DNA from 3 places in the Albidovulum salinarum genome. Region 3 is predicted to be linked to each of the others. Evidence: riboswitches for the same ligand, from Rfam matches in the RefSeq annotation. Region 3 holds a riboswitch; each other region holds the start of a gene.
What was found. Region 3 has a riboswitch for cobalamin ahead of OEZ60_RS15635 (CbtB domain-containing protein). Riboswitches for the same ligand answer to the same signal wherever they lie in the genome.

Region 1 (9,352 bases), on a different contig from region 3:
CAAAGTCCCGGCGCGGTGCATCTCGCCATGGCGTTGATCGGGATCGGCTGTTCGCCGGTGCTCATGGCCTCCTACTACATCTTCGCGCGGGTCTACCGGCCGGCCGTCTTCGGCACGCTCGCGGGCGCGATCATCGGCGCGGGCTCGCTCGGCAATATCGCCGGGGCGGCGCCCTTGGCCTGGCTCGTCGAGCTGATCGGCTGGCGTCCGGCGCTCATCGGGCTCGCCGCGGTGACGGTCGCGGTGGCGCTCGCGCTTTGGATCTTCGTGCGCGATCCCGAGCGGTTGGCGGCGCCGGAGACCGGGCGCGGGTCGGTCGTCGATCTCCTCCGCATTCCCGGCCTCTGGGCGATTCTGCCGCTGATGGCTGTCGCCTATGCGCCGGCCGCCGCGATAAGGGGGCTCTGGGCGGGGCCCTATCTCGCCGAGGTCTTCGGCTTAGACGCGCTCGCGATCGGGCGGGTGACCCTTGTCATGGCGCTCGCGATGGTCGCGGGGAACTTCGCCTACGGGCCGCTCGACCGGATCTTCGGCACGCGGAAATGGGTGGTCTTCTGGGGCAATGCGGCCGGGGCCGTGGCGCTCGGGGCGCTTGCCCTCGCGCCCGGCGCGGGGTTCTGGGCGGCGACCGCGCTTCTTGCCGCCGTGGGCTTCTTCGGCTCGTCCTTCCCGGCGATCATGGCGCATGGGCGGAGCTTCTTTCCGCCCCATCTCGTCGGGCGCGGGGTGACCTTCCTCAATATGTTCGGGATCGGCGGCGCCGGGATCCTGCAATTCACCAGCGGCCGGTTCCACCGGGCGATGGAGGCGGGCGCCGCGAGTCCCGAGGCGCCGTTCGCCGCGCTCTTCCTCTTCTTCCTCGTGCCATTGCTGATCGGCCTCGTTCTCTACCTCTTCAGCCGCGACGCGACGGGCTAGAATTGCGGCGCCCCATGGGCTAACCATCCCGCGAAGGAGAGCACATGGCCCCCGACATCCGTGACATCGAGGTGATTGCACCGAACCTGAAGCGGCGGCTTTCGGGGGTGACGGCGACGATCGTGCGGCTGGTGCCCTTGCAGGCACGGATGATCGGCATTGCCGCGACCGGGCCGGGCCTGCCCCCTCATGTGCCGCATGTCGCCCTGTCGCGGCTTTTCCTCATGCCGCGCGACCGGGTCCGGGTCTGGCATGCCCGGCGCAACACCGAGATGCTGCTGGGGCTCATGCTGAAGCATGTCCTGAGGCGGCGGCTGCGTTTGCTCTTCACGTCGGCCTCGCAGCGCAAGCATACCGGCTATACCCGCTGGCTCATCGGCCGGATGGACGGGGTGATCGCCACCTCGCGAAAGACCGCCGCCTATCTCGAACGCGGGGCCGAGGTGATCCTGCACGGGATCGACACCGAGGCGTTCTCGCGGCCCGAGGACCGCGCCGCGCTGAGGCGCAAACTCGGCCTGCCCAAGGATCAGGTGATCCTCGGCTGCTACGGGCGGATCCGGGCGCAAAAGGGGACCGACGCCTTCGTCGAGGCCGCCCTCGCGCTCCTGCCCGGGCGGCCAGGGGTGACGGCGCTCGTGATGGGGCGGGCGACCGAGGGGCATGACGGCTTCCTGACCGGGCTGAAGGAGAACGTCGCAACGGCCGGCCTGGCTGACCGCATCCGCTTCCTGCCCGAGGTGCCGGTCCACGAGATTGCCGACTGGTACCGGGTGCTGGACCTCTATGTCGCGCCGCAACGCTGGGAGGGCTTCGGCCTCACGCCGATCGAGGCGATGGCCTGCGCCGTGCCGGTGGTGGCGACCCGCGTCGGCGCTTTCGAGGAGATCGTGACGGAGGAGACCGGCGCGCTGGTGGCGCCCGGCGACATTCCGGCGCTCGCGGCGGCGGTGGCGCCCTTCCTCGATGACGCGGAGATGCGGGCAAGGGCCGGTGCGGCCTCGCTTAAGCGGGTGCGGCAGGCGTTCCGGATCGAGGACGAGGCGGCTGCCATCGTCGCGCTCTACCGGCGGCTTCTGGCGGGAGAGAGCTGGTGAACCGGGGGGGCTTCTACCTCGCGCGGGCGCTCCGGCGCGAGGCACCGCTCGCGGCGCTGTCGGTGGCGCGGGCCGACCTCTTCGCCGAGCTTGACGGCAAGCGCGTGGCGCTCGTCGGCAATGCCCGCTCGCTCGCGGAGCGCGACGAGGGGTTCGAGATCGACGCGGCCGATCTGGTGATCCGCATCAACCGGGCGCCGATGCCAGCCTCGCGCACGCATGGGCGGCGCACCGACTGGCTGGCGCTCGCCACCTCGATCGGCGCCGAGGATCTGCACCGCATCGGCGCAAGCCGCATCCTCTGGATGTCGCACAAGCGCAAGCGCCTGCCGTGGGGCGTGGCGACGTCGCCCGGCTTCTACCTGCACCCGCTCGCCGACTGGGCGGCCTTGCGCGACCGGCTCGGCGCGCCGCCGACCACCGGAGCGATGCTGATCGACCTGCTGGCGGCGAGCGGGCTCGCCTCGCTCCGCCTTCACGGCTTCGACTTCTTCGCCTCGCTCTCGCTCACCGGATCGCGCCGCGCCGATCAGGTGCCGCATGATTTCGCTGCCGAGAAGGCGTTCGTCGAGCGGCTCCTGCGCGAAGACAACCGGGTGAGCCAGGCCGGGGTCTGAGCGCCCGGAACCGGTAAACGCCGCGACCATGTCGCAATCGGGGATGCGCGCACAGGCGTTCGGGGCGAGGCTTCGGGAAAACCGGAGAGGACCGCCATGGATCACCGCAACGCATCGCTCGGCCCGAACACCACCGCCATCCATGCCGGCGAGGGACCGGACCCCGCGACCGGCGCCTCGGCGCCGCCGCTGCACATGTCCTCGACCTTCGTGACCGATCAGGTGGCCGGCTTTTCCGCCCATGACCTCCGCGACGACGCCGGCTTTCTCTATACCCGCTGGGGCAACCCCACCGTCGCGCTGCTGGAGCGCAAGATCGCGGCGCTTGAGGGGACCGAGGACTGCCTCTGCCTCGCCTCCGGCATGGCGGCGGCGACGGCGATCTTCCTGACGTTCCTCTCGGCCGGCGATCATGCGGTCGTCTCGGACGTCTCCTATGCCGGGGTCGCGGAGCTCGCGCGCGACACGCTGCCCCGGCTCGGGATCGCGGTGACGCTGGTCGACATGTCCGACCTCGACGCGGTGGCAGCGGCGATCCGGCCGGAGACCAAGCTCGTCCACACCGAAACGCCGGTGAACCCGATCGGCCGGCTCACCGATCTCGCGGCGGTGGCGCGGCTCGCCCATGACGCCGGGGCGCTGCTCTCCTGCGACGCGACCTTCGCCTCGCCCTTGGGGCAGGACAGCCGGGCGCTCGGCGTCGATCTGATCATGCATTCGGTGACGAAGTACATCGGCGGCCACGGCGACGCGGTCGGCGGCGCGGTGGCGGGCAGTGCCGAGCTTGTCGCGAAGCTCAGGGCCGAGGCGGCGATCCATCACGGTGGGATTCTCTCGCCCTTCAACGCCTGGCTGATCGCCCGCGGCATGGCGACGCTGCCCCTGCGGATGCAGGCGCACCAGCGGAACGCGATCCGGATCGCCGAATGGCTGGAAACCCGCCCCTCGGTGACCCGCGTGATCCATCCTGGCCTCGCCTCGCATCCCCAGGCCGAACTCGCGCGGCGGCAGATGACCAACACATCCGGAATGATCTCGTTCCAGGTCGGCGACGCGGCGCGGGGCCGGGCGCTGGCGCAGGGCTTCATCGACCGGCTCGAGATCATCCATTACGCGGTCTCGCTCGGCCATCACCGGAGCCTGATCTTCTGGATGGAGACCGACAGCCTGATGGACAGCTCGTTCCGGCTCGACGGTGCCGCGAGGGAGAGCTACCGCGCCTTCGCCGGCGACGGGGTGTTCCGGCTCTCGGTCGGGCTCGAGGATGCTGAGGATCTGATCGCCGATCTCGCCCGAGTATTGTGATCCTGCGGCGTTTTTTCCGCGCTGCGGCGCGGCGGGGCCTTTATCTGCGGGGCGCGATCGGCTAAGGGGCCTCGTCCTTAACGTTAGGAGACCCCAGATGGGCTACAAGGTCGTTGTCGCCGGCGCCACGGGGAATGTGGGCCGCGAAATGCTGAACATCCTCGCCGAGCGGGAATTTCCCGTCGACGAGATCGCCGCGCTTGCCTCGCGCAGGTCGCTCGGCACCGAGGTTTCGTTCGGCGACAAGACCGTCAAGACCAAGGACATCGAGGGTTTCGACTTCACCGGCTGGGACATCGCGCTCTTTGCCATCGGTTCGGAGGCGACGAAGAAATACGCGCCGATCGCGGCCTCGCAGGGCTGCGTGGTGATCGACAACTCCTCGCTCTACCGCTACGACCCGGAAATCCCGCTCGTCGTGCCGGAGGTCAACCCGGACGCGGTGGAGATGTACAAGAACAAGAACATCATCGCGAATCCCAACTGCTCGACCGCGCAGATGGTGGTGGCGCTGAAGCCGCTGCATGACCGCGCGAAGATCAAGCGCGTCGTCGTCTCGACCTACCAGTCGGTGTCGGGTGCGGGCAAGGATGGCATCGACGAGCTCTGGGACCAGACCAAGGGCCTCTATGTGCCGGGCCAGGAAGTGGCGCCGAAGAAGTTCACCAAGCAGATCGCCTTCAACGTCATTCCCCATATCGACGTCTTCCTCGAGGACGGCCAGACCAAGGAAGAGTGGAAGATGGTCGCCGAGACCAAGAAGATCCTCGACAAGACGATCAAGGTTACCGCGACCTGCGTCCGCGTCCCGGTCTTCGTCGGTCACTCGGAATCGGTGAACATCGAGTTCGAGGAGTTTCTCGACGAGGATGAGGCGCGCGACATCCTGCGCGAGGCGCCCGGCGTCATGGTCGTCGACAAGCGCGAGCCGGGCGGCTACGTCACGCCGGTGGAATGCGTCGGCGACTACGCGACCTTCATCAGCCGGATCCGCCAGGATTCGACCATCGACAACGGATTGAATCTCTGGTGCGTCTCGGACAACCTGCGCAAGGGCGCGGCGCTGAATGCGGTTCAGATTGCCGAGACGCTCGGGAACCGCTGCCTGAAGAAGGGGTGACACATGCGACTGGCCTTGCGCACCATGATCCTGTTGGTTGCGCTGGGCCTGATCGCGGAGCGGCCGGCACAGGCGGAGACGCGGCGCGAGATCAGCGTCTTCGGCGGCATTCTCACCGACAATCCCTGGGAAGAGTTGGTCTTCACCCCGTGGAACGCCAGGTACGAAGAGCCGGGCCTCGTGGGCGTGGCGGCGGATTTCCGTCTCTTCAATCCGGTCGCAACTCGTGTCGGCGAGTTGTCGTTCTGGCTTGAGCCGCAGGTGGTCCGCCATTTCAACCTTCAGGACCACTGGGAGTTCAACCTGCCGGTCGTCGCGCGGCTCGAGACGAAGCGGCCGGTCCTTTGGGTGATCGACAGCTTCGCCTTCGGCATCGGTCCCTCCCATGCCTCCAAGGTGCCGGCGCTCGAAGAGCGGCGCGGCGACGGCGAAGCGGCTCAGAACCTGATCTACTGGCATTTCGAGCTTGCGCATGATCTCGGGCGCGAGGCGGACCGGAGCGTGTTCCTGCGCCTGCATCACCGATCGGACGGCTACGGTCTCATCGGCCCCGGCGCCTCGTCCAACGGGGTCGTCGTCGGCCTGCGCAGCGCCTTCTGAGCCGGGCCCGGCGTTCGGATCCGGCCCGGCCGGGGCATGCGTCAATTCCACTCATCCTGCCGGCAGCATTCGCGCCCGCTTTCCGGCTGACATCGCCGGGCCACCGGGTAAGGTTCGCCCCACCTTCCGGTGCCCGCCTTCGCGCGGGAGAATCGGGAATGCGGTGCAATTCCGCGACGTGCCCAGCGCTGTGAGGGGGACTGCCGGACGATGACCACTGGCCGTAGGGCCGGGAAGGGGTCCGGGCGGAATGAGCCCGAGTCAGAAGACCGGCCGGAAGGGATGGCGCGGGCCGCGCGGACGGCGGCTTGCGCGGGACCATCCAAGGGGACTCCGATGGCCGATACCAAGACCGGGCTCACGCCGCCCGACAGCTACGATGCCGCCACCCGCGAAGCGGTCTACCGCACCATCCTCAACCGCCGCGACACACGCGGCGACTTCCTGCCCGACGCGGTCGACCCGGAACGACTCAGCCGGGTGCTGATGGCGGCGCATCACGCGCCCTCGGTGGGTTTCATGCAGCCCTGGGACTTCCTCGTCCTGCGCGAGCCCGGGATTCGCGGCCGGGTGCACGACCTCTTCGCCAAGGCCAATGCCGAGGCGGCGATGATGTTCGAGGGGGACCGGCGCCAAGTTTACCGCAACCTCAAGCTCGAAGGCATCCTCGAATCGCCCCTCAACATCTGCATCACCTGCGACCGCAGCCGAGCAGGGCCGGTGGTGATCGGGCGCACCCATATCCCGATGATGGACCTCTTCTCCTCGGTCTGCGCTGTGCAGAACTTCTGGCTCGCGGCGCGGGCCGAGGGGCTGGGCGTCGGCTGGGTCTCGATCCTCGACAACGGCGCGCTAAAGCGGGTGCTCGGCCTGCCGAAGGACGTGATCCCGGTTGCCTATCTCTGCGTCGGTCATGTGCGGGGCTTCCATGCGCGGCCGGAACTCGAGGCGGCGGGCTGGCGCAAGCGACTGCCGATCACCGACCACGTCCATTACGATCGCTGGGGCAATGCGCGGGCCGACGGCGCGCTGACCGAGCGGCTCGGCGCCGATCAGGAGGCCATCGAGGCCGGCCGGTTCCTCTCAGAGCGGCTGGCCTGACGGCCGGGGCGCCGGGTCAGGATCCGCCGCCTGGTGCCTTGAGGCGCCTTGGTCCGTCACTCGGCGCCTCGGGCAACTCAAGGCGCCGCACGCCGGCGGCGGCGTCGCCAGGCGCCCTGAGCAGCGGCGCGCTTTCGGGGGACTGGCCGGCGCGGACCAGCGCGCGGTCAAGTTCATCCCGCTCCGCGCAGCCGCCGCAAAGCTCCTCGAGCCGCGCGAGATTGGCCTTGGCCGCCTCGTAGCGGCGCTGGGTGATGTAGAGTTCGCCCTGATACTGCAGCGCGCCGCGATGGCCGGGGTCGAGCCTCAGCGCCTCGGCGTAGTAGTCCTCGGCCCCGGTGTAGTCGCGCAGCCTCAGGCTCGCGAGGCCGAGCAGGGTCCAGGCGTCCGCGTCGCCCGGCCCGGTCTCGACGAGCGCACGAAGCTCGCGACGGGTGGCATCGTAATCGCGCAGCTGGAACAGGGACAGGGCGCGGGAATAGCTCGGCGGAACAACGCGCGGTGCGGCCTGACGGCGCTCATAGCGGTGATGGACGCCGTAGTCATATCCGAAGCCGTGTCCGCCGATGGCCGGTGCGGGCGGCAGGATCATGGCCAGCGCAATGCCGGCCGCGAGGAGCGCGGGGCGCGATCCATGCATGGCAAGAGCCTCCTGTCGCGACCCAGCCTACCATGACGCGCAAACACGCGCGGTCACGATGCGGGGACCGGGAACGGCTCAGAACCGCTCGGCGCGCAGCACTTCGCAGTCGGAGACGGAAACGACGCCGATATGGCGCTCGACCACCTTGAAGGCGGCGTCGAGGAGCGTGTCCACCCGCTCGGGACGGACGATGCAGACCACGGCGACCATGCCGCCCGCGAGCGAGACCTGGCCGTCGCGGCTCCATTGCCCGGAGCGGCCGGAGCCGCCGAGCACCGGCAGGATCGTGAAGCCGGTGACACCGGCCGCGACGATGGCGTCTGTCAGCCGGTGTTCGAGCGGGGCCTCGATGATTATCTCGACGCGCTTGGCCTGATGGGTCTGCATGGTCAGCCTCCGGCGAAAAGCCCGGCCACCGCGACATAGAGCGGGATGCCAAGCGAGAGGTTGAAGGGGAAGGTGACGCCGAGCGAGAGCGTCAGGTAGATCGAGGGATTGGCCTCCGGCAAGGCCACCCGCATCGCGGCCGGCACCGCGATGTAGGAGGCCGAGGCCGCCAGCGTCATCATCAGTGCCGTGCCGCCGGCCGAGAAGCCGAGCATCAGCGCCACCGGCAACGCCATCGCCGCGCCGATCATCGGCATGAGCCCGGCGAAGACGACCGCGCCGGCCGAGAGAAGCCCGCGCGACTGCTTCAGCCCGCGCCCGGCGACGAGCCCCATGTCGAGAAGGAAGAGGCAGAGCACGCCCTTGAACGGCGAGACGATGAAGCTCTCGATCTCCGCGAGGCCGCGCTCGCCGGTCACCGCGCCGATGAGGAAGGCGCCGATCAGAAGCACGATCGAGCCGTTCAACATCACCTCGCGCCAGAGCTCGGCATCCATCTTCACGCCGGAGCCGCCGCGCGCGGCGAGCCAGAGCGCCGCGACGATGGCCGGTGCCTCCATCGCGGCGGCGACGGCGACCATGTAGCCCTCGTAGTCGATGGCGCGGCTGGTCAGGATCGCGGTCGCCGAGACGAAGGTGACGATCGAGATCGAGCCGTAGTGGCCCGCCACCGCGGCGGCATCGACGCGCGACATCCGGGTCAGGCTGCGCAGGAGCGTGAAGGCCACGACCGGGATCGCGAAGCTGAGGCCGATGCCGGCGACGAGCGCGAGCGCGAGCCGCGCGTCGAGCCCGTGCGCGGCGACGCTGGCGCCGCCCTTGAAGCCGATCGCGAAGAGAAGGTAGATCGACAGCGCCTTGGCAGCAGCCTCGGGCACCGAGAGGCTGGAGCGCGCGAGCGCCGCGGCAAGGCCGAGCGCGAAGCTCAGGATGATCGGGGACAGCAGGTTTTGTCCCATGACCGAAAGAATCGCGTCCACCGTCACCCCCGCTTTGAGTTCGGGCGTAGATAGCCGGGCCGGCGGCCAAAACAAGGGGCAGGGCGCGGCCGCTTCGAAATAAAGTCCGGCCGCGCTCTTCAGCTCTCAAATGTCAGATCGGCACGAACTTGTGGGTGGTGGGGTCGTATTGCTCCAACCCGCCTTCGCCGATGTCGTTCCAGAGACCGTGCAGCGTCATCTCGCCCCCCTCGACCGCGGAGCGCACGAAGGGGAAAGTCATCAAGTTCTCGAGGCTGACCAGCACCGCCTCCTTTTCGAGGGCGCGCAGGCGCTCGGTCTCGGGCAGGTCCTTCACCCGCTCGTAACCCGGGCGCAGGATGTCCATCCAGCGGCCGACGAAGCTCGACTTCTCCTCGAGGGCGGGCGCGTGGCCGGTGCACATGTCATGGCAGCCCTTGACGCCGCCGCAGAGCGAATGGCCGACGATGATGACATGGGCGACCTTGAGCGTCGTGACCGCGTATTCCACCGCGGCCGAGGTGCCGTGATATTCGCCGTCCGGATTGTAGGGCGGCACCAGGTTGGCGATGTTGCGGTGGATGAAGAACTCGCCCTGGTCGGCG
Region 2 (9,352 bases), on a different contig from region 3:
ACCGCGCCGATATCCACGGCTGGCCGCCGGGCGAGCCGCCGACGCCGCGGCTCGTCCATGCCATCGTCGCCGCCTGCCGGGCCGAGCCCGCGCTCAATGCCTGGTTCGACGGGACGCGGCGGCAGCTTCACGACCATGTCGACCTCGCGGTCGCGGTGGACACGCCCGACGGGCTTTTCGCGCCGGTGCTGCGCGGCGCCGAGGCAGCGGAGAACGTCGCCGCGGAGGTCGCATCCCTTCGCCGGGCGGTGGAGGCCCGCACGCTCGCGCCCGAGGATCTCAGGGGCGGCACGATCACGCTGTCGAATTTCGGGATGATCGCGGGCGAGCATGCGGCGCTCGTGGTGACCCCGCCGCAGGTGGCGATCGTCGGCGCGGGGCGGATCGCCGAGGCGGTCGTCGCAGTCGGCGGTGCCCCGGCGGTGCGACGGCTTCTGCCGCTGTCGCTGACCTTCGATCATCGCGCCGTCACCGGCGGCGAGGCCGCGCGGTTCCTCGCCGCGCTCCGCGCCGATCTGGAGCGGCCGGCGATCAGCGGAAAGGAGGCGGGCGATGGATGAGGTGTTCGGCTTATGTGACGAGTTCGGTCCGCAGAAGGTGGTGCATGTCGACAACCCCTCGACCGGTCTCCGGGCGATCGTGGTGATCGACAGCATCGCCTGCGGCCCGGCGATCGGCGGCACGAGGATGGCGCCGGACGCGACGCTCGAGGAATGCGCGCGGCTCGCCCGCGCGATGACGCTGAAGAACGCCGCAGCCGGCCTGCCGCACGGCGGCGCGAAATCGGTGATCCTCGCCGACCCCGCGATGCCCATTGCGCGCAAGCAGGCGCTGATGCGCAGCTTCGCGGTGGCCATTGCCCAGCTCTCCGACTACACGCCCGGACCCGACATGGGCACCGACGAGACCTGCATGGCCTGGGTCAAGGACGAAATCGGCCGCGCCGTCGGCCTGCCGCGGGTGCTGGGCGGCATTCCCCTCGACGAGATCGGCGCGACCGGCTTCGGGGTCGCGGTGGCCGCCGGAGTCGCGGAAGGCTTCTCAGACATCCGGCTCGACGGCGCGGCGGTGGCGATCCAGGGCTTCGGCGCGGTCGGCCGCCATGCGGCGCAGTTTCTCGCCGGGAAAGGCGCGCGCCTGGTCGCGGTGGCGGATTCGAAGGGCGCAGTCTTCGATCCCAAGGGGCTCGACCTCGCGCCGTTGAACCAACTGAAGGCAGAGGGCCGGAGTGTCGCCGAGCTGGACTCGAAACGCGCCGGCCCGGCCGAGGCGGTGATCGGCGCCGACTGTGATATCCTGATCCCGGCGGCGCGGCCCGACGTGATCACCGAGGCCAATGCGGCGTCGGTCCGGGCTGCGGTGGTGATCGAGGGCGCCAACATACCGGCGACGGACGCGGCAGAGGCGATCCTGCACCGGCGCGGCATCCTCGTCCTGCCGGATTTCATCGCCAATGCCGGCGGGGTGATCTCGGCCGCTGTGGAACTTGCCGGCGGCTCCGAGGCACAGGCGATGGACAGCATCGCCGAGAAGATCGCGCGCAACACCCACGAGGTTCTGGAGCGCGCAGAGGCCGGCGGCCTGACCCCGCGCGCCGCCGCCCTCGCGCTGGCCGAGGCGCGCGTGATCGAGGCGATGGCGCTCCGCCGCGTCTTCTAGGCGGGCTTGACCGGGATCATGGCGGGGGTGGGGGCGGACCGGCAGGCTTCGCTGGAGAGCGCAAATGGGGGGCTTGAGCGATGGCATTCAACCCAGCGGAAATACCGGGTCTCCCCGCCGAGGAGCTGGCCCGGCGCTGCGATCCGGCAGAGCTGCCGTTCGGCGCCACCGACGAGATCGAGGGGCTTGACCAGCTCATCGGTCAGGACCGGGCGATGGACGCGATCCGGCTTGCTGCCGAGATGCGGCATCGCGGCTTCAACCTGTTCGTGCTGGGACCGACCGGAACCGGGCGCCGTTCCGCGGTCGACCGGCTTCTTGCCGAGCAGGCGCAGAAGCTGCCGGTGCCGGACGACTGGGCCTATGTGAACAACTTCGACGCCCCGGACAAGCCGCGCGCCCTTCGGTTGCCGCCAGGCACTGCGCAACGGCTCAGGGGCGCGATGCAGGGGCTCGTCGACGACCTCGCGATCGACATCCCGGCGCTCTTCGAGTCCGACGAATACCAGACCCAGCGCCGTGCGCTCGACGAGGAATACGGCGAGCGCCAGGAAACCGCGATGGCCGATTTCGTCGAGAAGGCGAAGGCCGAGAATGTGGCACTCCTGCGCACGCCGATGGGGTTCATGCTGGCAGCGATCCGCGACGGAAAGGTCGTCAAGACCGAGGATTACGACAAGCTGGACGAGGCCGAGCAGCAGGCGATCGACGAGAAGATCGCCCGGCTTCAGGAGGAACTTGCCAAGGTCCTGCGCGAGGCGCCGAAGCTCGACAAGGAGTTGCGCGGCAAGATCGAGATCCTGCACGCGAGCATGGCCGAACGCGCGGTCTCGGCCCGTGTCGGCGAGCTCAAGGCGGAGTTCTGCGATATCGCCGCGGCCTGCGCCTATCTCGACGACGTCCACAAGGACATGATCGCCAATGCCGAACTGTTCCTCGCCGCGCAGGCCAATGCCAAGTCCGGCCCGTTCCCCGAGGCGATCCGCAAGTACCACCGCGAGCCGCCCTTCGAACGCTATGTCGTCAACGTGATGGTGTCGCGCGACGGGCCGGAGGCAGGCGGCGCGCCGGTCGTGGCCGAGGATCTGCCGACGCTCGATCACCTCACCGGGCGGATCGAGCATGTTTCGCAGATGGGCGCGCTGATCACCAATTTCACCCTGATCAAGCCCGGCGCGCTGCACCGCGCCAATGGCGGCTACCTTGTGCTCGACGCGCGCCGCGTGCTCACCGAGCCCTTCGCCTGGGAAGCGCTGAAACAGTGCCTCAAGAACCGCTCGATCGCGATCACCTCGATGGCCGAGCGGCTGAGCATGGTCTCCACGACCTCGCTGCAACCCGATCCGATCCCCCTCAGGGTGCGGGTCGTGCTGATCGGCGACCGGGTGCTGCATGCGCTCCTGGTGATGCTCGATCCCGATTTCGCGGACCTCTTCAAGCTGCAGGCCGATTTCGAGGAGTCGATCGACCGGACGGGCGACACGGTCGTGCCCTTCGCCCGGCTGATCGCGGCCCATGCCGTGCGGGACGGGCTGAAGCCCTTCGCGGCGGCGGGCGTGGCGCGGATCATCGACGAGGCGACCCGGATCGCCGACGACAGCAAGAAGCTGACCCTGCATCTCGGCGCGCTCTCCGATCTGATGCGCGAGGCCGACCACTATGCCGGCGGGGCCGGGCGCGCCCGGGTCGAGGCCGAGGACGTCGCCCGCGCCGTCCGCGAGAAGGACCGGCGCGCCTCGCGCGTGAAGGACCGGATGCAGGAGGCGGTCACGCGGGGCACGATCCTGATCGACACCGACGGCGCGAAGGCCGGGCAGGTCAACGGGCTGTCGGTCATCGGGCTCGGCGATTTCCGCTTCGGGCGGCCGTCGCGGATCACCGCGCGGTGCCGGATGGGGGCGGGCAAGCTCATCGACATCGAGCGCGAGGTGGAACTTGGCGGGCCGCTCCACTCAAAGGGCGTGCTGATCCTCGCGGGCTACCTCGCCGCCACCTACGCGCTCGACGCGCCTTTCTCGCTCCACGCGAGCCTCGTCTTCGAGCAGAGCTATGGCGGGGTGGATGGCGACAGCGCCTCCTCGGCCGAACTCTATGCGCTCCTGTCGGCACTCTCGGAGCTTCCGGTGGCACAGGGTTTCGCGGTGACGGGATCGGTGAACCAGACCGGGGAAGTGCAGGCGATCGGCGGCGTCAACGAGAAGATCGAGGGCTTCTTCGAAACCTGCCTGACGCGCGGGCTGACCGGGCGGCAGGGCGTGCTGATTCCGAAATCGAACGTCGAGCACCTGATGCTGCGCGACGATGTGGTCGAGGCCGCCCGCGCGGGCAGGTTCCGGGTGATCCCGGTCGCGACGATCGACGAGGGCATCGCGATCCTCACCGGGCGGGCGGCGGGCGCCCGGGATGCGACCGGCGCTTTCCCCGAGGACAGCGTCAACGGCCGGGTCGAGGCGCGGCTGCGCGAATATGCCGAGGCGCGGCGGCGGTTCGGCCGCACCGGCCGCGGCGAGGAGGGCAGGGGCGGCGAGGGGGATGCGCCATGAGCGCGGCGACCGTGACGCGGCGGCGCATCCTCATCGGCGCGGGCTCCTTCGCCGATGCCGAGACCGCCATCGCCATCGCCGAACGCATCGCCGAGGCGGTCGCCGCCGATCTCGGCGGTGTGATGGTCGAGGAACCGGACGCGGCCGGGGTCGCCGGCCTCCACTGCCAGCGCGTCGTCACCTCCTCGGGCATGCTGATGGTCGCACCCTCCAGCGCCCAGATGCGGATTCTCGTGGCCAGCGACGCGCGGGCGTTCCGCGCCCGCCTGGCGCGGGTGGCCGAGGCCCGCGCGCTCCACTGGAGCTTCGAGCGGCGCAGGGGCGAGCTTGTCAGTGGTCTCTGGGAGGCGGCGCGGAGTTGGGACCTACTGCTCCTCGGCCACCGTCCGGTCCATCGCCGGCGCGGCAGCGTCGTCGCGATCCTGCCGACTGGCGCGAGCGAGAGCGACGCGCGTGCGCTGGGCGAGACGCTGGCCTCCGCGCTCGGGACCGGGATCGTGACGATGGGGCCGATGGCCGGCGCGGAGGCGGAGGCCGAGGAGGCGCTCCTGCGCCGGGTCGGCCGGACCAATGCCGCCGTGGTGATCGTGGATCTCGCGGCGGGCCCGTTTCGCGGCCCCGACGCGCTGCGACGGCTCCTGGACGCCGCGCGCTGCCCGGTGCTGGTGATCGGCGCCGGGAGGGCGCCGGCAACGATCGCCCATACGACGCAGATCCCGCCCGCCCCGCATGAGGACGGTTCGACCTGAGCGCGCAAGTTCGGGCAGCCTATGTCGTTCCGGGGCGGGAAGCGGTCGGAACCAGCTTGACAGCCCAACCGAGCAAAGGGCATGACGGCTGCCGATGGTCCCGGCCAAGCCAAGCGCGGCCGGGTGAAAAGGGAACACGGTAAGGAAGAGCCGCAAGGGCGCCGAAGCCGTGACTGCACCCGCAACTGTAGGCGGCGAGCGACCCCCGGATACCACTGGCCCCAAGACGGGCCGGGAAGGTGGGGCGAGCATGGACCCGCAAGTCAGGAGACCTGCCATCGACGAACGTAGCCAGACCGGGCGGGCTGCCCGGGGAGGGTGTCGATGACTTGTGCCGGACGCGGTCCCATGCCGGGCGCTGCCTTGGCAGGCCATCATCCTTGCGTCGCGATGCGCGGCGCGGGGTCCTTCCCCTGTTGCCCTCCGGTCGCCACCTGACCCCGAGGGAGACCCCATGTTCCTGCGCACCGGCCTGACGGCCCTGCTCCTGTCCTCCACCGCCGCCGTCGCGGCGGAAGGCCCCACCCAGTACCCGCTCACCATCGAGAACTGCGGCGAGACGATCAGCTTCGACGCCGCCCCCGGCGCGGCGGTGAGCGTCGGCCAGGCCGCGACCGAGATCCTCTATTCGCTCGGCCTCGGCGCCAAGGTCGCCGGCACCTCGGTCTGGTTCTCCGAGGTCCTGCCGGAATTCGCCGACCTTAACGCCGGGATCGAGCGGCTCGCCGACAACGACCCGAGCTTCGAGAGCGTCGTCGCAAAGAAGCCGGGCCTGGTCGCGGTACAATACGAATGGCACGTCGGCCCCGAGGGCATCGTTGCCACGCGCCAGCAGTTCCACGACCTCGCGATTCCGACCTACATCCTGCCCACCGACTGCGTCGCCAAGGACAACTCGACCGGCGCCGACGGCACCCGGCTTGCGATGTTCTCGACCGCGAGCGTGCATCAGGGCATTCGCGAACTCGCCGCGATCTTCGACGTGGCCGCGAATGGCGAGGCGCTCGTCGCCGACCTGATGGCGCGCGAGGCCGCTGCCGTCGAAAAGGCACAGGCGCTCGGCCTCAAGGACGCCTCGGCGCTCTTCTGGTTCTCCTCGACCGAACTCGCCGCCGATCCCTTCGTCTCCGGCCAGAAGGGCGCGCCGGGCTACATGATGGAGAAGCTCGGACTTAGGAACGTCGTGGAAAGCGACGAGGAGTGGCCGACCGTCGGCTGGGAGACGCTGGCCAAGGCCGACCCGACCGTGATCGTCATCGCCAGTATGGACCGCCGCCGCTTCGAGGCCGACGACGCCGAGAAGAAGCTCGAGTTCCTCAAGACCGATCCGGTGGCGAGCCAGATGACGGCCGTCAAGGAAGGCCGCATCGTGGTGATGGACGCCCAGACGATGGACGCGACCATCCGCAGCGTGAGCGGCGTTGAAGAACTCGCCGACGCGCTCGAGTCCTACGGGCTCGCGCAATGAGCCTCGCCGTCGCGGGTTCGGGCGGCGCGGGCCGCCGCATCGGTGCGTGCGGTCTGGCGCTGGCCGGGCTCGCGGCGGCGCTTCTAGCTGGCGTGGTGATCGGCGAGACGGCGCTGCCGCCTCTGACCGTCCTCCAGGTGCTGGCCAACAAGGTTCTCGGCGCCGGGTACGCGCTCGATCCGGTGGACGAGGGCATCATCTGGAACTACCGGCTGACGCGGGCGATCGTCGCGGCGGCCTGCGGTGCCGGTCTCGCAGTGTCGGGCGTGGTTCTGCAGGCGCTTTTGCGCAACGCGCTCGCCGATCCTTACGTGCTCGGCATCTCGGCCGGGGCCTCGACTGGGGCGGTGGCGGTGACGATCGCCGGGCTCGGCGCGGGCCTCCTGTCCCTGTCCTTCGGCGCCTTCATCGGCGCGGTCCTCGCCTTCGGCATCGTCGCGCTGCTCGCGCGCGCGGCGGGGGGCGGCGCGGGGGCGGCGGGCGCGGCGCAGATCGTGCTGGCCGGGATCGCGGGCGCGCAGCTTTTCAACGCGCTGACCGCGCTCATCATCGCCAAGTCGGCCAATTCCGACCAGGCGCGCGGCATCATGTTCTGGCTCATGGGAAGCCTCGGCGGCGTGCGCTGGCCCGATGTCTGGCTCGCGGTGCCGGTTGCGGTGGCGGGCGTCCTGATCGTGGCGCTCCATACCCGCGCGCTCGATGCCTTCGCCTTCGGCTCGGAAGCCGCCGCCTCGCTCGGCGTGCCGGTGCGGCGGGTGCAGGCGGCGCTGATCGGCTCCTCGGCCCTGATCACGGCGGTGATGGTGTCGATGGTCGGCGCGATCGGCTTCGTCGGCCTCGTCATCCCCCATGCCGCGCGCTTCCTCGTCGGGCCGCGCCACGGGCGGCTCATCCCCGCCTCGGCCTTCATGGGGGCGGTGTTCCTGATCCTCGCCGACATCCTGTCGCGCGTGGTCATTCCGGGCCAGGTTCTGCCGATCGGCGTCGTCACCGCGCTCGTCGGCGCTCCGGCCTTCGCGGCGATCCTTGTCAGGGGAGGGCGGCGGCTGTGATCGACGCACATGAACTGAGCTTCTCCGTCCGTAACCGTCGGCTCCTCTCCGGCGTCACGCTGGGCCTCAAACCGGGCGAGACGCTCGGTCTTGTCGGGCCGAACGGCTCGGGCAAGTCGACGCTGCTGCGGCTTCTGGCCGGGCTGACGCGGCCCGAGGCCGGCGCCGTGAGGCTCGACGGCGCGCCGCTGGCGAGCCTGCCGCGCCGCACCGTGGCGCAGCGCGTAGCCTTCGTGGCGCAGGCCGCCGAGACCGCCGAGCGGCTAACCGGCCGCCAGGTGGTAGAACTGGGCCGCACGCCCTGGCTCGACGCGCTGGCACCTTGGTCGGAGGCCGACGAGAGCATCGTCGACGGCGCGCTTGCCACGGTCGAGATGCTGGATCTGGCCGAGCGGCAGTGGGGCACGCTCTCGGGCGGCGAGCGGCAGCGGCTCCACATCGCCCGCGCGCTGGCGCAGCGGCCCGATATCCTCCTCCTCGACGAGCCGACCAACCATCTCGACATCCGCCACCAGCTCGCGATCCTGCGCCTCGTGGCCGAGCTGCCGGTCACCAGCGTCATCGCGCTCCATGACCTCAACCAGGCGCGGATCTGCGACCGGATCGCGGTTCTTCACCAAGGCCGGCTCGTGGCGCTCGGCCCCGCCGAAGAGGTGCTGACTCCTGACCGCCTGCGCGCAGTCTTCGGTGTCGCCGCGCGGGAACTAACCGATCCCGCCGATGGAAGCCGCCTTCTCCATTTCCACGCCATCGCCTGACCGGATCCCATGACCCAGCATCCCCGGCCCATGCCCGGCCTTGCCAACCACACGCTCCGCGAGGAGATCCGCGACTACTGGTCGCGCCGGTCGGAGACCTTCGACCGCGCCTTCGGCCACCGAATCGCGCCGGGGCCCGAGGCTGCGGCCTGGGCGCAGCCAATGCGCGACCATCTCGGGCCCGAGCCGCTCAGGGTGCTGGAACTGGCCTGCGGCACCGGAGAGGTGACACGGCTCGTCCATGATCTCGGCCATGACGTTACTGCGCTCGATTTCTCCGAGGCGATGCTGGCGGTGGCCAAGGCAAAACACGTGGGCAAGGCGCGGCTGCGCTTCCTTCTCGCCGATGCCGGCCAGACGATGGAGCCGACGGCGCGCTACGACGCGATCCTCTGCCGCCATCTGGTCTGGACCCTGACCGAGCCCGAGGCGGCCTTCACCGACTGGCACCGGGTGCTTCGGCCCGGCGGGCGGCTCCTCATCTACGACGGCGACTGGGCGCGGCCGAAGCTCTCGGGCCGCTGGGCCGCGAAGGCACTCGCGCTCTGGGAGCGGCTCTCGCCCGATCCCGATTACGACGGCGCGCTGGGCGAGCGCCACGCTGCGATCATGGAGCGCCTGCCGTTCGGCGACGGGCTCACCGCGGCGCGGCTCGCGCCGATGCTGGAGGCGGCGGGCTTCACCGACATCCGCACCCAGTCGCACGAGCCGATCGCCCGCGCGCAACGCCGGACGAACGGGCTGCGCAACCGGCTGCGCACCCGTGTCTACCAACGCTTCATCCTGACCGCGCGGAAGGGATGACAATGGTCCCACCGCCGCACTTGACCCTTGTCAATGTCGGGCCTGCGCCTTTGGGCAAGAGTACCCTCGGACAGCGCGACCCATGCAGGAGGATGAAAATGGCCAAGCCCAAGCTCGACACCAACCCCGCCATGGATTTCGGTCGGCAGGCCATGGCGGCTTTCAGCCTCAATCCGCTGGCCGGACCGCCGGTGCACCAGTTCTGGGAGGTGCAGGAGAAGCTCCTCGACGAGGCCGAGGAGTTCACGCGGCTCTGGTTCGCGCGGCGGCACGCGGCGGCGCGGACGGCGATCAAGACGAGCAAGGAAGCGATGGAGCG
Region 3 (9,352 bases):
TGTCCGGGACTGCGGGACCGGCTTTCGACCACCGGCATACCTCTTCGCCATTGGCTGGCACATGTTTGGCGGCCCCGATAGGATTCGAACCTATGACCTACCGCTTAGGAGGCGGTCGCTCTATCCCCTGAGCTACGAGGCCGCACCGATACAGCGCGCTGCACCGCGGTCGGTTCACCCCGTCAACGCCGGTCAAGTGATCCGCCCCCTTGTCTTTAGTCCGAGTGTCGGCGGGCTTCAAGAAAAGTCGGCGCCCCGCCGCGCGGATCGTGGCACCCGCCACCGGCGGCGCGGTCGCCGTTAGCGCTAATTTTTTGCAACCGATTGCTTGGACAAGCCCGAAATTTGGCGCTAATCAGAAGTGACGCCAACCAAGCTGGAGACCGCCCCGTGAGCAGCAACGGACCCGCCGAGCCGCGCCGGACCCTGACCTTGCGCGACGTTTCCGAAGCCTCGGGTGTCTCCGAAATGACCGTCAGCCGGGTGCTGCGCAATCGCGGCGATGTCTCGGACTCCACGCGCGAAAGGGTGCTCGAGGCGGCCAAGAGGCTCGGCTACGTGCCCAACAAGATTGCCGGCGCGCTTGCCTCGCAACGTGTGAACCTCGTCGCGGTGATCATCCCCTCGTTGTCGAACCTCGTCTTTCCGGAGGTCTTGAGCGGGATATCCGAGGAACTGGAGGAAAGCGGCCTGCAGCCGGTCTTCGGCGTCACCAACTACTCGGCCGAGCGCGAGGAGGCGGTGCTCTACGAGATGCTGTCCTGGCGGCCGACCGGGGTGATCATCGCCGGGCTCGAACACAGCGACGCGGCGCGGGCGATGCTGCAGAACGCCGGCATCCCGATCGTCGAGATCATGGATGTCGACGGCACGCCGGTCGACTCGGTCGTCGGCATCTCGCACAAGCGCGCCGGGCTCGAAATGGCGCGCGCGATCATTGGCGCGGGCTACCGCCGGATCGGCTTTCTCGGTACCAAGATGCCGCATGACCACCGGGCGCGGAAACGGCTCGAAGGGTTCGAGGCGGGGCTGGCCGAGGCCGGGATCGAGCTTGCGGACAGCGAGTTCTACTCGGGCGGCTCGGCGCTCCTCAAGGGGCGCGAGATGACCGAGGCGATCCTGAAGCGCAGCCCGGATCTCGATTTCCTCTACTATTCGAACGACATGATCGGGGCGGGCGGGCTGCTCTACTGCCTCGACAAGGGGATCGACGTGCCGGGCAAGCTCGGGCTGGCCGGGTTCAACGGGGTCGATCTCCTCGACGGGCTGCCGCGCAAGCTCGCCACGATGGATGCCTGCCGGCGCGAGATCGGGCGGCGCGCGGCCCAGATCATCTCGGGCCACAGCGACGCCGGGCTGATCGGCGGCGAGCATGTCGAACTGACGCCGGTGCTCGAACCGGGCGACACGATCCGGCAGGGCTGACGGAAACCCGAATTTTCGCCGAAAGTTCGCGACCCCCAGTTCAGGCCCTTCGCAGGATGTAGATGTCCATGATCCAGCCATGCCGCGCCCGCGCCTCGGCGCGGGTTTCGACGATCCGCGGCGCCAGTTCGGCGAGCGGACCGGAGAGGATGATCTCCTCGGCCATGCCGACATAGGCGCCCCACCAGATCGTGACGCCTTCCGGGTCGACCGCTTGGAACGAGCACTCGCCGTCGAGCATGATCGCCAGCGTGTCGGCGCCAGCGGGCCAGCCCTCCTCGCGCAATTTCCGGCCGGTGGTGACGAGGAACGGCGCGCCGATCTCGTTGATCGGGATCGCGTGGGACGCGGTCAGCGCCTGCAGCGAGGTGATGCCGGGAATGACCGTGACCTTGAGCGGCACCGCCCGGTCCACCCGTCCGGCGATCCGGAGCGTGCTGTCGTAAAGCGAGGGATCGCCCCAGACCAGCAGCGCCACCCGGCCCGTATCGCCGATTTCGGCCTGAATAGTGTCTGTCCAGACCCTGGCGATGGCGTCGTGCCAGTCGTCGACCCCGGCGCGGTAGTCGGGGTTTTCCGCGTCGCGCTTCGGCAGGTCGAACGCAACCACCCGCGCCGCGCTGCCTTGCAGCAACTCATCGCAGATCGCCTGCCTGAGTTCCGCGAGATCGGCCTTGTTCGCGCCCTTCCTCGGGATCAGCACGAGGTCGGCCGAGCGCAGCGCCTTCTCGGCCTGCCGCGTCAGGTGATCCGGATTGCCGGTGCCGATGCCGATGAGAAGAAGCTCGATCATGTGCGCCCTTCCGCGCTGGATAACAAAAGGCCCCGCGCAACACCTCGCGCGGGGCCGGTGCTTTCTGTCAAGCCCGTCAGGCGTCCCGGGTCCAGAGCCGCGCCGCGAGCCAGCCAAGCGCCGCCCAGGCGAAGAAGCCGACGCCGAGGACGCGGGCCGAGTACTCGCCCGCCACTTCCGGCGGTGCGACACCGAAAAAGCCCTCCGGATGCGGCGCGCCGATCAGATGCGGCCCGGCCAGAAGCGCCCCGCCTATCAGCGCCGGCACGAAACCGCGGCCGAAGGCGAGCAGCGCGAGCCCGCCCGCCGTCGCGACGACCGTGCCGAGCCACCAGGCCTGACGCGCGCCAAGCTCGGCAGCGACCGATCCCGGCAATTCCGGCGCCAGCCCCATCGCCGGGGCCAGCATCAGCGCGGCAAAGCCCGCGAGGCCCCAGAAGATGCCGTCCCGCGCCTCGACCCTGCGGCCGAAATGCTCGGCCAGCGCGAAGCCCGCGACGAGGATCAGCCCGTAGCTCGCGTAGATGAGCCCGGTGAAGAGCACGGTGAGCGCATTGCGGGTGACGGCGGAAGTCTCGCCCTCTTCCGCGGCGGCGCCGTCATCATGCGCGGGTTCCCCCTCGGCATGGTCGTGGCCGGCAGCCTCAGCCGCCTCCCCCGTACCGCCGAAATGCACCAGCGCCCCGGTTTCGTATTCCTCACCCAGGAGGATCAGCTCCTGGATGAACGCGAAATGCAGCAGAGCCGCGAACAGCCCCGCTGCAAAGCCGGCGATCAGCCCGCCGGCCAGCAAACGTTGGATCATTGGTTCAGACCGTCAGGTCCTGCTCAGTGGCAGGGGAAGCCGGTCGCGTGGCGCATGTCGTGCGCGGCATCGTGCAGCGTCGCCGACTGGGCGTGGCCCGCGACAAACAGCATCGTCGCACCGATCAGCGCAACGAAGACGATGGACAGGAGCCCGGTGGAGGTCTTGGCGGCGGAATGGGTCGTAGCGTTCATGTCGTTCTCCTTGCCGTCACACCCGACGGCTTTTGTTGCCTTCCCACATGGCCGGTCTCCTGACTTGCGGGTCGCTGCGGCCTTCCGCCTTCCCGGGGGCGAACCCCAGTGGCCGTTGGAAAGCCGCTCGCCGCTCACAGTCGCGGGGGCGGTTGGGGCTTCGGGTGCCGCCTTTGGTCCACCCTTCCCCATTCCCGTTTCGGTCCGGACGCTTTGCGCCTGATGGACACCATGCCCTTCCATCTGCCAGCAAGCGGACCATCCGGTCAAGGCGGATTAGCGCCAATCGCCGCGCCGATTGCGACCTGTCAGCCCGGAATCCGGGCGATCGCCTTTTCCCTCAGCGTGCCGAGCGGGCGCGCATCGGCAAGGGTGCCGTCGGGCGCGGCGGCATAGAGCGCAAGAAAGGTCACGAGATTCGGGATCTCGGCCTCGGTGATCTCGCCGAAGAGATAGGCGGTCTTGCCCTCAGCCCGGAAGGCCACCGTCGAGGGCCGGGTGCAGCCCGACATGCAGTCGATCTCGCGCACGGCCGCTGCATCGCCGACCGCCTCGGCGAGTCGCGCCGCAAGCCCGGCCTGCCCCGCCGGACAGGACCGGCAGACGGTGATGGTGACGGCGCTCATTTCCCCTCGGCCAGGGGGCCGAGCAGGATCAGCGCCGGCCCGTCGGAGGCCTCGGCCTCGATCAGGCGTTCCATCGACCCCAGCGTGCCGCGAACGATCTTTTCCGCCGGCGTAGAGACGCTTTCGGCCAGAAGCGCCGGCGTCTCGGCCGACATGCCCGCCCCCTGCAGACGCCGCGCCAGCTCGGCGAAGGTGCGCTTGCCCATGAAGACAACCGTCGTCGCCGTCGGATCGGCGAGTGCCGCGATGTTCAGGTCCTCGGGCAGCGCGCCGGTGACGTCATGGCCGGTGACGAACTGGACCCGCCGCGCGGTTAGACGCCGGGTGAGCGGGATGCCCGCCGCCGCCGCCGCCGCCATCGCCGAGGTCACGCCCGGAATGATCTCGTAGTCGATCCCTGCCTCGCGGCAGGCGGTGATCTCCTCCTCGAGCCGCCCGAAGAGCCCCGAATCGCCCGACTTCAGCCGCACCACCTTCGCGCCGGATTTCGCGTAATCGACCAGAAGCCGGCTCACATGGTCCTGCTTCGGCGAGGCTCGCCCCGCCCGCTTGCCGACCCCGACCATGTCAGCGCCCTCGCGCGCCTTGGCGAGAATCGGACCCGAAGAGAGATCGTCGAAGAGCACCGCATCGGCCTTCTGGAGCCGGTCCACCGCCTTCAGCGTCAACAGCTCCGGATCACCGGGGCCGGAGGAAACGAAACTGACGAAACCCTTCATGTCGCCTCCGCGATCAGGTGGAAGAACGTGCCGGTGGCCTGGCCCCGGCGCGACCCGGTCTCGGGCACCGGATCGCCATTGGCGTCGACGACGCTCGCGAGCGCCATATCCGGCTGCTCAAGGATCGTCGAGTAGTGAAATTCGTGGCCCCTGAGCCGCGCCCCCGTCCCGTGCCCCGGCACCGGCGCCGAAAGTGTGGCGAGCCGGTAGCCGAGATGCATCCTGCGCTTCTCGAACGAGGTCACGAGGCCGAGAAGCCCCGCCATCTCGTGACCCACGCCGTCGCGGTCGATGATCGCCGCCCCCATCGCCATGTAGCCACCGCATTCGCCGTGCACGGGGCGGGTGTCGGCAAACCGTCTCAATCCCTGCCGGAAATGCCCCGCTGCCGCGAGCCGCGCCCCGTGGAGTTCCGGGTATCCACCCGGCAGCCAGCAGCAATCGGCGCTCGGCTCCGGGGCCTCGTCGGCGAGCGGCGAGAACGGCAGGATCTCCGCCCCCGCCGCGCGCCAGCCATCGAGAAGGTGCGGATAGACGAAGGAGAACGCCTGGTCCTGCGCGAGAGCGATACGCTGCCCCGGCGCCGCCACCGCAACCGGCGCGCCCGGCGAAAGCCGGGTCGCCCGCGCCGCCGCGCGCAAGCCGTCGAGATCGAGATGCGCGGCCACGAACTCCGCCGCATCGGCGATGATCCGGTCAAGCTCCGGCGTCTCCTCGGCCTGAACGAGCCCGAGGTGTCGCTCCGGCACCTCGATCGTCGCCCGCCGCGGCAGGGCGCCGAAGACCCGGATCCCCGCCGCCGCCATCCCGGCGCGCACCAACGCCTCGTGCCGGGGCGAGGCGACCCGGTTCAGGACCACGCCCGCCACCGTCACATCCGGCCGCATCCGCGCGAAGCCGAGCGCCACCGCCGCCGCCGACTGCGCCTGGCCGGACACGTCCAGCACCAGCACGACCGGCCACCCGGTCAGCGCCGAGAGATCCGCCGAGGCCCCGGTCCCGGCCTCGCCAGCCACGGCCACGCCGTCAAAGAGCCCCATCGAGCCCTCGGCCAGCACGAGATCGGCCCCGTTCGCCGCCCCGATGAGCCCGCCAATCCGGTCCTCCGCCATCGCCCAGGTGTCGAGATTGACGGAAAACCGCCCCGACGCCGCGCGGTGAAATGCCGGGTCGATGTAGTCCGGCCCCGACTTGAAGGGCTGCACCTGAAGCCCGGACGCCCGGAACGCGCCCAGAAGCCCCAGCATCAGCGTGGTCTTGCCCGTGCCCGAGGCCGGCGCCGAGATGATCAGCCCGTCAGGAACCACCGCGCGCCCCTTCTTCATTGCCGAAATACCCTCGGGGGGTGCGGGGGGCAGACGGCCCCCCGCTTCGGTCGGCCCGCCCCGGGCGGGCCGATACCCGGTCGGCTCCGGTCACGCCTCGGTCTCCGGGAAGCGCGGATGGGTCCCGACGGGCCGGTAGCGGCGGTCGTAATCGCCGGCATAGAGCCGGCTCTCGTCAAACTCCTCCGCCCCGATCGAACGGCCGACGAAGATCAGTGCCGTGCGCTCCATCTCCGCCCCCACCGCCGTCTCCAGCGTCTCGAGCGTCGCCCGCACGATGCGCTGGTCGGGCCAGCTCGCGCGCCAGATCACCGCGACCGGGCAGTCGGCGCCGTAATGCGGCGTGAGTTCCGCCACCACCTTCTCGAGCACATGGACCGAGAGATGGATCGCCAGGACCGCACCGGTCCGGGCGAAGTTCTCCAGCGTCTCGCCCGGCGGCATGGAGGTCGCCCGGCCCGAGGTCCGGGTCAGCACCACCGACTGCACCACGCCCGGCAGGGTCAGTTCCGCCCCCAGAGCCGCGGCGCCTGCGGCGAAGGAGGGCACGCCCGGCGTCACGTCATAGGGAATGCCCAGCTCGCGCAGCCGCCGAAGCTGCTCGCCCATCGCCGACCAGACCGAGAGATCGCCGGAATGGAGCCGCGCCACGTCCTGCCCCGCCTCGTGCGCCGCCTGGATCTCGGCGATGATCTCGTCGAGCGACAGGGGGGCGGTGTTGACGATCCTCGCGCCTTCCGGGCAGTGGCCAAGCACCGCCTCGGGCACCAGCGAGCCGGCATAAAGACAGACCGGCGAGGCGGCGATCAGGTCGCGGCCGCGCAGCGTCAGAAGGTCGGGGGCGCCCGGTCCGGCGCCGATGAAATGCACAGTCATTCGTCTCTCCCAATCGCGATGGCGGCCGTGGCCAGCCCGTCGCCCGATACAACCCGCGGCCCGAGAAGCCGCGCTCCCGGCCCGGCCGCGGCCAGAGCCGCCGCCTCAGCCACCGATCCTGCGCCGAACCTCTCGGCGACCCGCGCCGAATGGGTCAGCGTCTCCTCGACCTCGAGCACCGCCCGGTCGAACCCGCAGAGCCTGAGCCCAAGTTCCGCCGCCAGTTCCCGCGCCGCCGGCGCCTCGGCCTTTGACGCGGCAGTCGCAAGAAGCTCCGCCCCGCCCCCGGCGCGCTCGACTGCATCCCTCAGCGAGGCGAGCGTCGCGGTGCGCCGGAATCCGATCCCCGCGACCCTCATCTGACCACGCTCCACTGCGTCACCGGACGCGCCGGCATCCAGCCGCGCATCCGCCCGAGGGGCTCCGCCACCGCGATCTCGACCCGCATCAGGCTGCCGCCCTTCGCGGCATGGCATTCCGCCAGGAGCGCCTCCGATTCGATCGTCACCGCGTTGACGACGAGCCGCGCTCCCGGCGGAATCGCCGCCCAAACCATGTCTATTCCAGCCGAATTCGCGCCGCCGCCGATGAAGACCGCATCCGGCCTCGGCAGCCCTTCCAGCGCCTCGGGCCAGTCCGTCTCGGTCACCGTCAGCCGGTGGCCGAGACCGAAGGCCCCGGAATTGGTCCTGATGTTCGCCGCCCGGTCGGCCCGGCTCTCGACCGCCTGCGCAGTGGCCCCTGGCGCCGCGAGGCACCATTCGACCGAGATCGAGCCCGAGCCCGCGCCGAGATCCCAGAGCACATCGCCGGGGCGCGGCGCCAGCGCCGAGAGCGTCAGTGCCCGGACCGGCCGCTTGGTCATCACCCCGTCTGAGGCGAAAAGCTCATCCGGCAGGCCCGAGGCGTGCGGCAGGCCCGAGGCACCCTCAGCCGCGATGGCGACCGCGACCGGATAGGCCGCGTCCGCGATGTCGAACCTCTCCGCCGTGGCGGCGCGGATGCGTTCGGACGGCCCGCCGAGCGATTCGAGCACCGTCAGGCGCGACGGGCCGAACCCCTTTGCCGTGAGCCATTCCGCCAGGGAGGACACCGCCGACCCGTCGCGGACGAGGCAGATCACCCGCACCCCGCGCGCCAGAACCGGAACCAGCCGCTCGAACGGCGCGGCATGAAGGCCGAGGCAGACCGTTTCCTCCAGCCGCCAGCCAAGCCGCGAGGCGGCGAGCGCGAAGGTCGAGGGTGCGGGATGCGAGACCCAGTCGCCGGGCTGAAGATGCGCGGAAAGCGATCCGCCGGCGCCGTGCCAGAACGGATCGCCGGACGCGAGGACCACCACGTTCCGGCCCTTTTCCGCCAGAACAGGGTCTATTTTGAACGGCACCGGCCATTCCCGCCCGCGCGCCCCAGCCTCCACCAAAGCCAGATGACGCGGCCCGCCGAAGATGATATCGGCGCCACCCAGAGCGGCGCGGCTTGCCTCGGTCAGACCCGACAGGCCATCCTCGCCAAGACCGATGATCGTCAGCCAGGGATCAGCCATGACGCGCGTCCTTCTTCTCGGCGGCACCACGGAGGCCTCCGGCCTCGCCCGCCACTTCGCGGCGACGGGCGTGACGGCGGTCTTCTCCTATGCCGGACGCACCGAAGCGCCGGTGGCGCAGCCGCTGCCGACCCGGATCGGCGGCTTCGGCGGCGCCGAGGGGCTCGCCCGCTACCTGCGGGCCGAGAGCATAACCCATGTCGTCGACGCGACGCATCCCTTCGCCGCCGAGATGAGCCGCAACGCGATCGCGGCCTGCGCGGAGACGGGCACGCCGCTCTGCGCCTACGAACGTGCGCCTTGGCAAGCGGGCGATGGCGATGACTGGACCCATGTTCCGGACCTTCAGGCCGCCGTCGCCGCCCTGCCCGTGACCCCGGCCCGCATCTTCCTCGCCATCGGCAAGCAGACCCTTGCGGGTTTCGCGGCGAAGCCGCAGCACCATTACCTGCTGCGCCTCGTCGATCCGCCCGAGGGCGCGCTGCCGCTGCCCGACGCGGAAGCCGTGATCGCGCGCGGCCCCTTCACCGAGGCGGGCGACCGCGCGCTTCTGAGGGACCACCGCATCACCCATATCGTCGCCAAGAACGCTGGCGGCTCGGGCGCGCGGGCGAAGCTCGACGCCGCGCGCCGGCTCGGGATCCCGGTGATCCTGATTGACCGGCCAAGCCTGCCGCCGCGCCGCATCGCGCGGGACCTGGATGAGGTGATGGCCTTCCTCGCTCACCGCGCCGACCTCGGGGTGTAGACGAAGCGGCCGACGCGGCGGGTGTCGCGGTTGCCGACGATGACGACGGTGCGCATGTCGGCCATCTCGGGCGTCGCTTCGCCGAGCGTCACGGTGTTCAGTGCCTCCTCAGGCGTCGTCACCGCGCGGGCGAAGGAGATCAGCGTCTCCGGCCCCGCCTCCTCTCGCAGGATCTCCAGTGCGCGGGCGAACTGGTGCGGGCGGCTCTTGGAACGCGGGTTATAGAAGGCCATCGCGAAACCGGCCTGCGCGGCGAGGCGCAGGCGATGCTCCACCAGTTCCCAGGGCTTGAGGTTGT

Region 1: another riboswitch for cobalamin. It lies ahead of bluB (5,6-dimethylbenzimidazole synthase); the one in region 3 lies ahead of OEZ60_RS15635 (CbtB domain-containing protein).
Region 2: another riboswitch for cobalamin. It lies ahead of OEZ60_RS18450 (ABC transporter substrate-binding protein); the one in region 3 lies ahead of OEZ60_RS15635 (CbtB domain-containing protein).

The regions. Positions count from the first base shown of each region.
Region 1 covers NZ_JAOVQO010000008.1:83,064-92,415, reverse strand. Annotated here, with positions in the region: gene OEZ60_RS09975 (MFS transporter) at 1-918, shown strand, start outside; gene OEZ60_RS09970 (glycosyltransferase family 4 protein) at 963-2,015, shown strand; gene OEZ60_RS09965 (glycosyltransferase family 29 protein) at 2,012-2,632, shown strand; gene OEZ60_RS09960 (trans-sulfuration enzyme family protein) at 2,729-3,937, shown strand; gene OEZ60_RS09955 (aspartate-semialdehyde dehydrogenase) at 4,035-5,057, shown strand; gene OEZ60_RS09950 (hypothetical protein) at 5,061-5,657, shown strand; cobalamin riboswitch at 5,768-5,949, shown strand; gene bluB (5,6-dimethylbenzimidazole synthase) at 5,994-6,758, shown strand; gene OEZ60_RS09940 (tetratricopeptide repeat protein) at 6,775-7,398, opposite strand; gene OEZ60_RS09935 (DUF3240 family protein) at 7,477-7,788, opposite strand; gene OEZ60_RS09930 (sodium-dependent bicarbonate transport family permease) at 7,791-8,768, opposite strand; gene OEZ60_RS09925 (carbonic anhydrase) at 8,881-9,352, opposite strand, start outside.
Region 2 covers NZ_JAOVQO010000020.1:3,576-12,927, forward strand. Annotated here, with positions in the region: gene OEZ60_RS18430 (dihydrolipoamide acetyltransferase family protein) at 1-560, shown strand, start outside; gene OEZ60_RS18435 (Glu/Leu/Phe/Val family dehydrogenase) at 553-1,659, shown strand; gene OEZ60_RS18440 (Lon protease family protein) at 1,740-4,202, shown strand; gene OEZ60_RS18445 (hypothetical protein) at 4,199-4,951, shown strand; cobalamin riboswitch at 5,030-5,245, shown strand; gene OEZ60_RS18450 (ABC transporter substrate-binding protein) at 5,406-6,419, shown strand; gene OEZ60_RS18455 (FecCD family ABC transporter permease) at 6,416-7,471, shown strand; gene OEZ60_RS18460 (ABC transporter ATP-binding protein) at 7,468-8,229, shown strand; gene OEZ60_RS18465 (class I SAM-dependent methyltransferase) at 8,239-9,033, shown strand; gene OEZ60_RS18470 (hypothetical protein) at 9,132-9,352, shown strand, end outside.
Region 3 covers NZ_JAOVQO010000015.1:26,670-36,021, reverse strand. Annotated here, with positions in the region: tRNA gene OEZ60_RS15655 (tRNA-Arg) at 67-142, opposite strand; gene OEZ60_RS15650 (LacI family DNA-binding transcriptional regulator) at 391-1,425, shown strand; gene cobF (precorrin-6A synthase (deacetylating)) at 1,466-2,218, opposite strand; gene OEZ60_RS15640 (CbtA family protein) at 2,295-3,023, opposite strand; gene OEZ60_RS15635 (CbtB domain-containing protein) at 3,047-3,217, opposite strand; cobalamin riboswitch at 3,250-3,466, opposite strand; gene OEZ60_RS15630 (DUF1636 domain-containing protein) at 3,526-3,843, opposite strand; gene cobA (uroporphyrinogen-III C-methyltransferase) at 3,840-4,562, opposite strand; gene OEZ60_RS15620 (cobyrinate a,c-diamide synthase) at 4,559-5,887, opposite strand; gene cobM (precorrin-4 C(11)-methyltransferase) at 5,978-6,763, opposite strand; gene OEZ60_RS15610 (cobalamin biosynthesis protein) at 6,760-7,122, opposite strand; gene cbiE (precorrin-6y C5,15-methyltransferase (decarboxylating) subunit CbiE) at 7,119-8,306, opposite strand; gene OEZ60_RS15600 (cobalt-precorrin-6A reductase) at 8,305-9,054, shown strand; gene cobJ (precorrin-3B C(17)-methyltransferase) at 9,030-9,352, opposite strand, start outside.